3 regions of the Micromonospora parva genome follow, and region 1 is predicted to be linked to each of the others. Evidence: riboswitches for the same ligand, from Rfam matches in the RefSeq annotation. Region 1 holds a riboswitch; each other region holds the start of a gene.
The links. A riboswitch is a leader RNA that binds a small molecule or an ion and turns the genes downstream of it on or off. The one in region 1 is predicted to bind cyclic di-AMP.
Positions count from the first base shown of each region.

Region 1 (3,653 bases):
GTCGGCGCGGCGCGATCCGACACGCCCGTGGTCGGTGCGCCCGCCTCGGCGTGACGGTAGCGTGGGGACGTGCTTCCGGTCGCGTTCACCTGTCCGCTGTGGTGGGTGGCGCGCTGGGCGACGCGGGTGCTGACCAGCCTCGCCGTCGTCGCGGCCCTGGCGCTCGGCGCAGGCCCGGCCACGGCCGCCGCGTCGACGCCCAGCCCGGTGCCACCGTCGAGCGTGGTGTCGGCCTCCGTCGCCGCCGGGCCGCTGGCGGCCTCCGGTCGGCACGTCGGGGCGCACGCTGCGGCGCGCCCGGCAGCGGCGATCCCACCGGACGCCGTCGAGGAGGCCGTTCCCGCCTGGGCCGTCGACTCGCCCGGGGCGCTCCCCGAGGAGCACTGCGTCACCGCGACCGGCGTGCTTCCGGTCCGCGCGGCGGAGTCCGACCGGCTGCCCCTCGTCGACAGTGCGAGCGGTCGGGCCTGCCGGGCCCCACCCCGGCGCTGAGCCACCGGGACGATCGTCCCGCCGCCGCGCCTGTCGCCCCACCCGCTTCCCACCCGCCGACCGGTGGCCCGCCGTGGCCCGCCGGCCGGTGTGGCCCCATCGCACTGCTCTCTCCCCGAGGTGCCGACCATGGAGACCGCCGTCTTCTACCAGTTCGTGACCGAGGTGCCGCGAGCCGCCGCCATCTGGTCGACCCTGGTCCTGCTGACCCTGGGCCTGCTCACCGTGCTGGCCGCCCGCCCCGAACGGGACCGGCCCGCCGACGACCCGCTCCCGGCAGCGCCCACCGCCCGGGAGGTGGCCGCCGCCGAGGCTGCCGACCTGCGCCGCTACGCCGAGGAGGTGGCCGTCGCCGCGGCCGGCGCGGCGACGACAGCCAGGCGGAGACGTGCCGCCTGGCTGAGCGCCCAGGAGCAGATGGAGCGGGCCTGGACCGGGTACGACGCGGCGGACACCGCCGCGCGTCGCTTCGCGGGCGCCGGGGCGCTGCCCACCCCACGGACCCCGCACACCCCCGCCGAGTACGCGGCCCGGGAGCGCTATCTGCACCGGGCGGCGATGGCGGCGTACTGGCGGGGTGACCTGAGCATGGTGCAGCTCGGTGACGTGTTCGGGCACCGGCACGGCTGGGATCCCCGACGCCACCCCGTCGAGCAGGAGGTGTTGATCAGCCGGGTGGTCCGGGATGCGCGGCTGGCCGACTACCAGGCGGCCGCCGACCGTGAGCGGGCCGCCTGGCGTGACGCGGAGCTGGCCGCCGAGTCGGCTCGTACCCTCGCCGAGGAGGCGTACGCGGCGGCGGCCCGGCTGCGCCCACACCCGGTGGCCGCCCGCCGGACGGTGGCGGGGGCGTTGCGCCCGGCCGTCGTGGCACGGTGGCGACCGGCCCGGGCGGGTTGAGCCCGATCTGTGATGTGAGGCCGGTCACGCAATTGTGAAATCGGACGTCCGGCACGAGCCGCGCCATTGTTCCCGCGATTATGGTCGCGTTCTTCGTCGCCTGTCCGGTTGTCGCCCGTAGGCGCGCCCGTAACCGGTTGTCCCATCGAGTCACATCATCGGCAATACGCGCAGAAATTGCCTCGCCGATTGAGGTTTACGCAGGTGAGCCCGGCTTGGCAGGGCGCGGAGCCGCCAGTACTGTCGTCCTGTCCGATGCGGTAACCGATCGCAAGACGCGACGCCGCATCGACCCGCTTAATCGTGATCAACGAACCGGGGACCCATCAGTAAGTCCGGGGTGAATCCGCGAGCCACGGCCCGCGGTAGGGCGATCTTCCCGCCCGAATCCGTCAGCTAACCCGGTAGGCGGTGTCGGAAGGAGTCCCATCCTCGTGCAGCACCTTTCCACCCCTCGGTTGTTCCCTCGCCTCCACGGCGCGGCGATGCACCCGCTCATTCGTCCAGTGACGGTGAGCTGACCCCCCGGGTCATCGCCTTCCCCGCCCGGCCACGCCGGGCGTTCCCCTGAGCGGTTCACCATCCGCGGACCACGGTCCGCGCGCTGGCGCCTGCCCGGATACCGGTCCGGCCCCGGTGTGCCGCTCTCCCCCCGATCCGTGGAGGACCCCGTGAAGCACACCCTGCAGCGTCAGCTCCGCCGCCTCGCCACCGAGCGCCCGTACCAGATCGTTGTCGCCTCCGCCGCGGCTCTCGCCATCGCCACCACCGGCGGTGCCCTGCTCACCACCGCCGACGACGCCCCGGCCGACCAGCGCACCGCGACCACCGTCGCCGAGATGCGCAGCGACGTCGCCGCCTCCCGTGGCGACGTTCGGGACGCGTCCCCCTCGGCCAGCGCCGCGCCGACCACCGCCGCGCCGGCCACCAGCGCCGCGTCCCCCGCCGCGAAGGCCAAGAGCAACCCCGACCTCACCCGTAAGCCGACGCCGCCGAAGCCGCCCGCGACCAAGGTGCTCGACTACGACTACGAGGCGCAGAACACCTACTACAACTGCGGCCCGGCGGCCACCCGCAACGCGCTCAGCGCCGCCGGCATCGACCGCACCCAGGAGGAGCTCGGCGCCGAGCTGGGCACCACCGAGATGGGCACCAACTCGGCCGAGGACACCACCCGGGTGCTCAACGCCGAGGTGAAGGGCTCCCCGTACCGGACCCGGATGTTCCCCAGCGCGCCCAGCCCGGCGCAGATGGACCGCCTCCAGGCCGACGTGGTGAAGGCCATCACCGACGGCCGGGGCGTGGTGGCCAACGTCGTCGGGGACGCCACCGACACCGACGGCGGCTGGCACTCCTACGGCGGCGGGCACTACATCGCCGTCGTGGGCTACAAGGACAACGGTCGCACCGTGCGGATCGCCGACTCGGCGAACCCGGCCGACCCGTCGTACTGGATCACCACCATCGACCTGGCCAACTGGATCACCAGCCGGGGCTACTCCGCCTGACCCGGGCACGCCGAGGACCGCGGGCGTCGTCCCCCACAAGGGGCCGGCGCCCGCGGCGTCTTCGGCGGTGCGGTCAGTAGGTGATGAAGCCGTACAACGCCTTGTGGTTCGACTTCGTCCCGACCACGGTGTGGTCGACGGCGGACGACTGCACACTGCCCCTGACGAACAAGTAGTCGATCTTGCTGGAACCGTTGGTGGCCGCCGACCCGTACCCGGTCATGCCGTAGCCGCTGAGCGTGCCGGGGGCGATGCCGGTGCGGTTCGCGTCGATGCCCACCACGCGGATCGTCGACGCGTTCAGCAGCGTGGTCGCGTCCGCACCGAGGTGGATGCCGCTGTTGGCGATGCCCCGGTCGCCGTCACCGGCGCAGGCGTTCTGCCGGTTCTCCTGCGGCAGGTGCATCGTCGCGGCGAACACGCTGGTGCCGGTCGCCTTGATGGTGAAGCGCGCCGCGATCGCGCTGGTCCGCTTCCACTTGTAGTAGTCGGTGCTGTCCGGGTCACTGTTCGGCGGCTTGTACAGCGTGCACCCGGCGCCGTTCGCGTACGCCGTGCCCGGCTTGAGCCAGCCCGCGCTCCAGTACTTCGAGATGTCGCCACTGGCGAGGTTGAGCGTGCGCTTGTTCCAGATGATGGCGTTGGTCTGCTTCTTCTTCAGGTCGCCGAGCGACTGCGAGCTGCACTTGTGCGTGCTGCCCCACGGCTCCGGGTCGTCCCACGCCACGATCGCCCCGTAGCTGCCCGCCGGGT
Region 1 covers NZ_JBEZFX010000008.1:364,895-368,547, reverse strand. The annotation lists gene AB0C03_RS22105 (hypothetical protein) at 70-492, shown strand; gene AB0C03_RS22100 (hypothetical protein) at 622-1,392, shown strand; cyclic di-AMP (ydaO/yuaA leader) riboswitch at 1,677-1,818, shown strand; gene AB0C03_RS22095 (C39 family peptidase) at 2,052-2,900, shown strand; gene AB0C03_RS22090 (hypothetical protein) at 2,974-3,653, opposite strand, start outside.

Region 2 (3,653 bases), on a different contig from region 1:
CAGCACCCAGCGGTGCCGCAGCAGGCCCCACGGGGTGAGCAGCGAACTGGCCACTCCGATCAGCCAGACCAGGACGCTCAGCGGCGCGAACAGCACCGTGCCGATCAGGGCCGTGACCGGGTAGACCACCGCCGGGTCGGCGCCCCGCTGCACGGCGATGCCGAGGGTGAGCAGCACCAGGTCGGTGCCGAGCCAGCCGAGCGAGGTGACGAGGTGCAGGGTGAGCAGCGCCTTGCGGGTGGTGGGTCGGATCCGAGGCATACCGCGATGCTGCCCGCCGGCCCTGGCCGGGTCGTCCGCCGAGCGACGACATCAGGGGTACGCCCGGCGACGTAGCCGGCCCCGGACGCGGGTGATGCCTGTGAGTCATCACGATGACTCACAGGCATCTCCACGCGTGGGTCAGTAGACCGACAGGTGTACGTGGTTGGTGTGGTCGGTGGACGGGGTCCCGTGCGCCCCGCTGTACGACTTCCATCCGCTGCTGGGCAGCCAGATCTGCTTGTACCAGATCACGTAGAGCACGGCGAGCCGGTCCGCGTTGCGGATGAAGTACGCGGCCAGGTTGTTGCCGTAGGTCTTGTCGCCGCCGGTCGCGGCTCCGCCGAAGCCGCCCTTCTGTGCGGCGAAGTCGCAGGCCCGGCCCTTCGGGTGCTCACCGGAGCCGCTGGGGCGGTGGCACGAGACGTACCGGGTGAAGCCCGCCGCCTTGGCCTGGTTGAGCGCGTGCAGGGTACGGGGGGTGATGCAGCCGCTGGCCGGCGTGGGGTCGTTCACGCTGCACGACTCGGAAGGCCAGGAGCCGTCGGAGTTGCGCGGCGCGGCCGTCGCGTTGGCGGTGGAGGTGCCCCGGTTGGAGCCGGTGTCGGCGGTGCTCTGTGTCTTGGGTGTGGTGGCCACGGTCAGGGCCCGTTCGGCCTGTTCCTTGCGCTTGGCCATCACCGCGACCTGCTTGCGCTGTTCAATGATCTCGCCGTCCAGTGCGACCCGGGTGCGGGTGGCCTGGTCCTTGCTCTTCAGCAGGTCGCGCAGCACCCGGTCCTCGTTGGCGGCCACCGCGTCCAGGGCGGCTGCCCGGTCCATGAAGCCTTCCGGGGTGCTGCTGTTGAGCAGCGCCGACATCGCGCCGAGTCGTCCGGTCCGGTACGCCACCTCGGCGATCTCGCCGACCTTGCCGTTGCGCTGGTCGATCTCGACCTCGATGGTCTTCAGCTGGGTGGTGAGCTGCTTCTGCCGTTGTACCGAGGTGTCCAGGGCTCGTTTGGCGTCCAGGTAGCCCTTGCTGGCCGCCTCGAGTTGGGCGCGCAACGCCGGGGTGCCGCCCTCCTCGTCGGAGTCGGGTGCGGCGGCCCGCAGGCCGGTCGGGGGAGCGGCCGAGGCGGTGCCGGCCGGAAGCGCGACGCCGAGGGCGAACATCGCGACGATCAGGGCCGCCAGTCGGGCGGCGGGTGGTCGTGCTGGTGCCACTGCGCATGTCCTTCCGTCAGCCGCCGACCGGGTTAGCTGACGGGTTCGGGACGGAAGATCCCTACCGCTGACGCGGATGCACCCCAGGAACATGGTTCCCCGGTTCGCCCGGTTGGGCGATTAGGCGGCGACCGCCACCGGCGCCGGGAGGCGCCGCCTGGTGGAGGCCGGGACCGAGCCTACCGGTGCCGGTGGGGCCGCTGCAGCCAATGTGACGGACGGTGCGTGCGTCACCACGGAAAATTACCTTAAAAGTGAGCAATGCTCCGAAAAGATCGTCACCACTCGATGGAGCCACACGCGCCGGAGGCGGCGCCCGGCTCGATCTGCAACGTCGCGTGTTCGATGCGGAAGTCGTCGTGCAGGGCCGTACGCGCCGCGGTGAGCACCGCGCCGACCTCCGCCCCAGGCGCCATGGTCAGGTGTGCGGAGGCCACCTCCATGCCCGAGGTGAGCGTCCAGACGTGCAGGTCGTGCACCTCGACGACGCCGGGCACCGCGGCCAGCCGGTCGTGCACGGCGGTCACCTGGAGGTGCTCAGGGGCGGCCTGCACCAGGATGCGGATAGCGGCGCGGGCCAGCCGCCAGGTGCGCGGCAGGATGAACACGCCGATGGCGACCGCGACCAGGGGGTCCGCCCACCACCAGTCGGTGACGGTGATGAGCAGCGCCGCCCCGATGACGCCGACCGAGCCGAGCAGGTCACCGAGCACCTCCAGGTAGGCGCCCTGGAGGTTGATGCTCTCCCGGGCCCCGGCGCGCAGCAGGGCGAAGGCGGCGATGTTCGCGAGCAGACCGAGCACGGCCACCGCGAGCATCGGGCCGGCGATGACCTGGTGCGGGTCGCCGAACCGACGGATCGCCTCGATCACCACGTAGATCGCCACGCCGGAGAGCAGGACGGCGTTGGCCAGCGCGGCGAGCACCTCGAGCCGGTAGAGCCCGAAGGTGCGCTGCGGGTCGTTGGTGGCCCGCCGGGTCGCCGTGATCGCGGCGAGCGCCATCCCGATGCCGAGCACGTCGGTGAACATGTGCCCGGCGTCGGAGAGCAGGGCGAGTGAGCCGGTGTGCAGGGCGGTCACCGCCTCGACCACCATCAGGGTGGCGAGCAGCCCGAACGCCGCCCAGAGTCGACCCCGGTGCTGGTGTGCGGCATTGGCGACGGACCCATGGTGGTGGTCATGACCTGCGCCCACGAGATTCACCTTCCGCCGCCGGCCGGGACCCGGTCAAATGTATGCTCACATCGCTATGTGTGCAAGTGTACGGGTGATGCCTCGCGCTGGCGGCGGTCCGCGCAGGTCAGCCGGTCGGGTCGATGGTGGTGAGCCGCTGGGTGGCCCGGGAGAGCGCCACGTACAGGGTGCGTACCCCGGCGCCCGGATCCGCCCGGATCTCGCTCGGGGCGACCAGCACCACCGCGTCGTACTCCATGCCCTTGGCCTCCAGGCTGGTCACCACCTGCAACCTGGGCGCGCCGAGCGCGCCGAGCCAACCGGCGACCTCGTCACGGCGGGGGACCGGCGTGATCACCCCGACCGTGCCCTCCACCTCGGCCAGCAGGCCGGCGGCGGCCTCGACGGTCGCGGTCTCCAACCCGGCGGCCGGCACCACCAGCTCGACCGGTTCGACCCCGGTGGAGCGGACGGCGGTCGGCAGCGGCAGGTCGGGATAGAGCCGGCGGATCTCCGCCGCCGCCACCGCGAAGATCTCCGACGAGTTGCGGTAGTTCGTGGTCAGCGTGAACTCGTGTCGCTTACGCCGGCCCAGCGCCTGGTCCCGGGCTCGGGTCAGCTCCTCCGGGTCGCCGGTCCACGCGGTCTGCGCAGGGTCGCCCACCACCGTCCAGGAGGCCAGCCGGCCACGGCGACCGACCATCCGCCACTGCATCGGCGAGACGTCCTGCGCCTCGTCCACCACCACGTGCGCGTAGTCCCGGTAGTCCTCCGGCCGCTCCCGGGCCGCCGCGCGGGCCGCCCGCTGCCGTTCGCCGAGGGTGCTCAGCTCGCGGACACCACCGGCGAGCTGGAACGGATCGCGTCGCGCCTTGGCCGGCTGCGCGGGCTTACCGAGCAGCGCGTCCAACTCGTCCAGCAACGCCACGTCGGCGATGGTCAGCCCGGCCGAGTCCAGGTTCCGGTACGCGGCGGTGAGCAGCCGGATCTCCGCCGAGGAGAGGATTCCCG
Region 2 covers NZ_JBEZFX010000004.1:409,209-412,861, reverse strand. The annotation lists gene AB0C03_RS13165 (hypothetical protein) at 1-261, opposite strand, end outside; gene AB0C03_RS13160 (coiled-coil domain-containing protein) at 403-1,467, opposite strand; cyclic di-AMP (ydaO/yuaA leader) riboswitch at 1,473-1,604, opposite strand; gene AB0C03_RS13155 (cation diffusion facilitator family transporter) at 1,746-2,663, opposite strand; gene AB0C03_RS13150 (HelD family protein) at 2,770-3,653, opposite strand, start outside.
Region 2: linked by a shared signal. The riboswitch ahead of AB0C03_RS13160 (coiled-coil domain-containing protein) and the one ahead of AB0C03_RS22095 (C39 family peptidase) in region 1 are both predicted to bind cyclic di-AMP.

Region 3 (3,653 bases), on a different contig from region 1:
TGCTCACGGCGGGTAAGCATCGCCACGTCGATGGTGAACTCGAAGAGCCGCCAGTCGACCTGCGGCTCGGCGCGGGCGCTCTGCGCCAGCTGCGCCACCCGGACCGGATCGGTCACCGGACGGGCCCGCCCTGCCACGTATGCCTCGTCGTCGCTCTCCTCGGCCGGGAACGAGTGCAGCGCGTAGCGGCCGTCCCGTTCGAGGTCACGGCGCTTGGGCGAGTCGATGATGAAGCAGAACAGCCCCTCGGCGGTGATGACCGGGGAGACCGGATGGACGCGGGGCCCGCCGTCGGCGCGGACCGTGGCCAGATAGCCGAAGCCCGGCCCGTACTGCTGGAGGAGAACGCGGATCCCGTCGGCGAGTCGGGGCTCGTCGGCGGCGAATTCGGACCAGGAAGCCATGTGGGCATTCTATCGAACAAATGTACGAGCAGCGACCTCGACGCGCTGGTCACCGGCACCGAATCCGGGCACTTTCGGCAACGCGGCTATGGTGGTCCGATGCTGCTCTCCGACCGCGACCTGGTCTCCGAGATCAAGGCCGGCACGCTGGGCCTGGAGCCGTTCGAGCCCACCCTGGTCCAACCGTCCAGCATCGACGTCCGACTCGACCGGCTGTTCCGGGTCTTCAACAACCACCTCTACACCCACATCGATCCCGCCATGCAGCAGGACGACCTGACCTCGGCGGTCGAGGTCCCCGACGGTGAGCCCTTCGTGCTGCACCCCGGGGAGTTCGTGCTCGCCTCGACGCTGGAGGTCATCTCGCTGGGTGACCAGCTCGCCGGCCGACTGGAGGGCAAGAGCTCCCTGGGCCGGCTCGGGCTGCTCACCCATTCCACCGCCGGCTTCATCGACCCGGGCTTCTCCGGTCACGTGACGCTGGAACTCTCGAACGTGGCGAACCTGCCGATCACCCTGTGGCCCGGCATGAAGATCGGGCAGCTCTGCATCTTCCGGCTCTCCTCGCCGGCCGAGCACCCGTACGGCTCGGTGGTCTACGGCTCGCGCTACCAGGGCCAGCGGGGGCCGACGCCAAGCCGCGCCTGGCAGCACTGGCGCACCTGGCCCACCCGCTGAACCACGACGACGAGGGCCCGCCGCGACGGATCGCGGCGGGCCCTCTCGTCACCCGGGGTCAGCCCGGGCGGCCGTAGCTGTGGATCGGGCCGTCGTCGACCTTCTTCATCTTGACCGGTTGACCGGCCTGCGAGGCGTGCACCACCCAGCCGCCGCCGACGTACATGCCGACGTGGTGGATGTCGCTGTAGTAGAAGACCAGGTCTCCGGGGCGCAGGTCGCCCCTGCTGACGTTCTTCGTGACGCGGCTCTGCGCGGCGGCGTTGTGTGGCAGCGACACACCGGCCTTCGCCCAGGCGGCCAGCATCAGCCCGGAGCAGTCGTACGAGTTCGGACCCTCGGCACCCCAGACGTAGGGCTTGCCGATCTGGGCGCACGCGAACTTGACAGCGGTGCCCGCGCCGCCGCCGGGGTAGCTGCCCGGGCAGGGCGCCGGGCGCAGTGGGCCACCGCCACCGTTGCCGTACACCTTGAGGCGCAGCTTCTGCAGGCGGTCGATCTCTTCGTTGATCTGCTTCTTCTTCGCCGCCAGCTGAGCTTCGGTGCGGGTCAGCTGGGCCACCATCTCGTCCAGCGGCGCCTTCTGCGCGGCCAGCTGGTCGCGCAGGTCGGCGACCTCGCGTACGTCCTTCTGCTGGTTGTGCGCGAAGCGGTCGAGCATCTCGAGCTGGCCGACCACCTCGCTGGGCGACCGGCTGCCCAGCACCGCGTTGACGGTCAACACGTTCTCACCCTTGTAGGCGCGTACGGCCAGGGCGCTGACCTTGTCCATCGCGGCGTCGACCTGGCGCTCCAGCGGGGTGATCCGGGCGGCCAGCGCGTCGGCCTGCTTGCGCTTCGCGGCGAGGTCGGCGCGGGTGGCGTTGTGCCGTTCGATGATCGGTTCGAGCTTGTTCCAGTCGGCGTCGATCTGGCGCTCGATCTCGGCGACCGACGGGTCGGCGTGGGCCGCCGTGGCACTGCCGGTCAGGACGACGGCGACGCCGGCCAGGGCGGCGAGTGCGGTGGTGAAGCGGGACCAGCGTGGGCGCGGCACGATCGACGTCGGGCCGGCTGATGCCGACCGCTCGGACGACGGCCGCGGGGCATGGAGTGCCACCGGGGTTCCGTACTCCTTCTTCCTGACCGCCTACCGGGTTAGCTGACGGGTTCGGGCGGGAAGTCGGCGCCCTACCGCAGTGGCTGCGGATTCACCCCGAGGGACCTGGGTCCCCGGTTCGCTCGGAAACGACTCGGCGGTGTCGGTCCGTTACCGCCCGGGCTGGGCGGAGCTGCTGTCGGCCCGACGAATGACCAGAGTAGAGACGCTTGTTACCGATCCGCAACCCGCACGGCCGTGACACTCCGTACCGATTGGACGAGGTCACCGACCGTGTGTGAAGAATTCTTTCCCCACGCTTCGATAGATGGAAAGGTATTGACCTGACCTCCCGGACGGCGCGATGGTGACCTGACCTCACTCCGCGAGAATCTAGGGGGTTCGATGCACCATCCAACCCTGTCGACGGGCTGGCGCGCACTGCTCGCCGCCGCCGTGGTCGCCGCCGCCACCACGGTGCCACTCTCCGTCGGCCCGGCCGCCGCCGCGTCCACCACCGACCGTCAGCAGCAGTACGCCGCCGCGGCCACCGAGTACGGGGTGCCGACAGTCGTGCTGCTCGCCGTCTCCTACCTGGAGTCCCGCTGGGACACCAACGCCGGCACACCGAGCACCAGTGGCGGCTACGGCCCGATGCACCTGACCGACGCCCGGCACGTGGCCGCCCTACCCGGGCGCGGTCACCACGACGCCGGTGCCGAGGACCCGCGCGGCGACGACTCGCGTCCCGCCCGGGTGCCCGCGCCCCGACCGGTCGAGGCCCCCGCGCCGTCCACCGCCGCGTTGCAGACCGTGGACGCCGCCGCCACGCTGACCGGCGTCGCCCCCGAGGCACTGCGCACCGACGCGGGCCTCAACATCCGGGGTGGGGCGGCGCTGCTCAGCGCGTACCAACGGGAGCTGGACGCCCCGGTCGGCGCCGACACCGACCCGGCCGCCTGGTACGGCGCGGTGGCCCGCTACTCCGGCGCGGACAGCGCCGACGCCGCCGCGGCCTTCGCCGACGAGGTCTTCACCACCATCGGCGCGGGCCAGTCCCGGGTGACCGACGACGGCCAGCGGATCACCCTGCCGGCCCGCACGGTACGGCCCGAGCGTTCCTGGTTGGACCGGCTGGGTCTGCGCCGGCTGGCCCGCCCGGACGGGGTGGAGTGCCCCCGCACCATCTCGTGCGAGTGGATCCCGGCACCCTACGAGGCATTCGGCGACGGGGACTACGGCAACCACGACCTCTCCGACCGGCCCGCCCGGCAGAAGATCGAATACATCGTCATCCACGACACCGAGGCGAGTTGGGCGACGACCCTGCAACTCGTCCAGGATCCGACCTACGTCAGCTGGCACTACTCGCTGCGCTCGGTGGACGGGCACATCGCCCAGCACGTGAAGACCAAGGACGTCGGTTGGCACGCCGGCAACTGGTACGTCAACGCGAAGTCGATCGGGCTGGAACACGAAGGCTTCGCGGCGCA
Region 3 covers NZ_JBEZFX010000005.1:384,515-388,167, forward strand. The annotation lists gene AB0C03_RS15605 (pyridoxamine 5'-phosphate oxidase family protein) at 1-404, opposite strand, end outside; gene dcd (dCTP deaminase) at 504-1,082, shown strand; gene AB0C03_RS15615 (C40 family peptidase) at 1,141-2,181, opposite strand; cyclic di-AMP (ydaO/yuaA leader) riboswitch at 2,195-2,330, opposite strand; gene AB0C03_RS15620 (N-acetylmuramoyl-L-alanine amidase) at 2,566-3,653, shown strand, end outside.
Region 3: linked by a shared signal. The riboswitch ahead of AB0C03_RS15615 (C40 family peptidase) and the one ahead of AB0C03_RS22095 (C39 family peptidase) in region 1 are both predicted to bind cyclic di-AMP.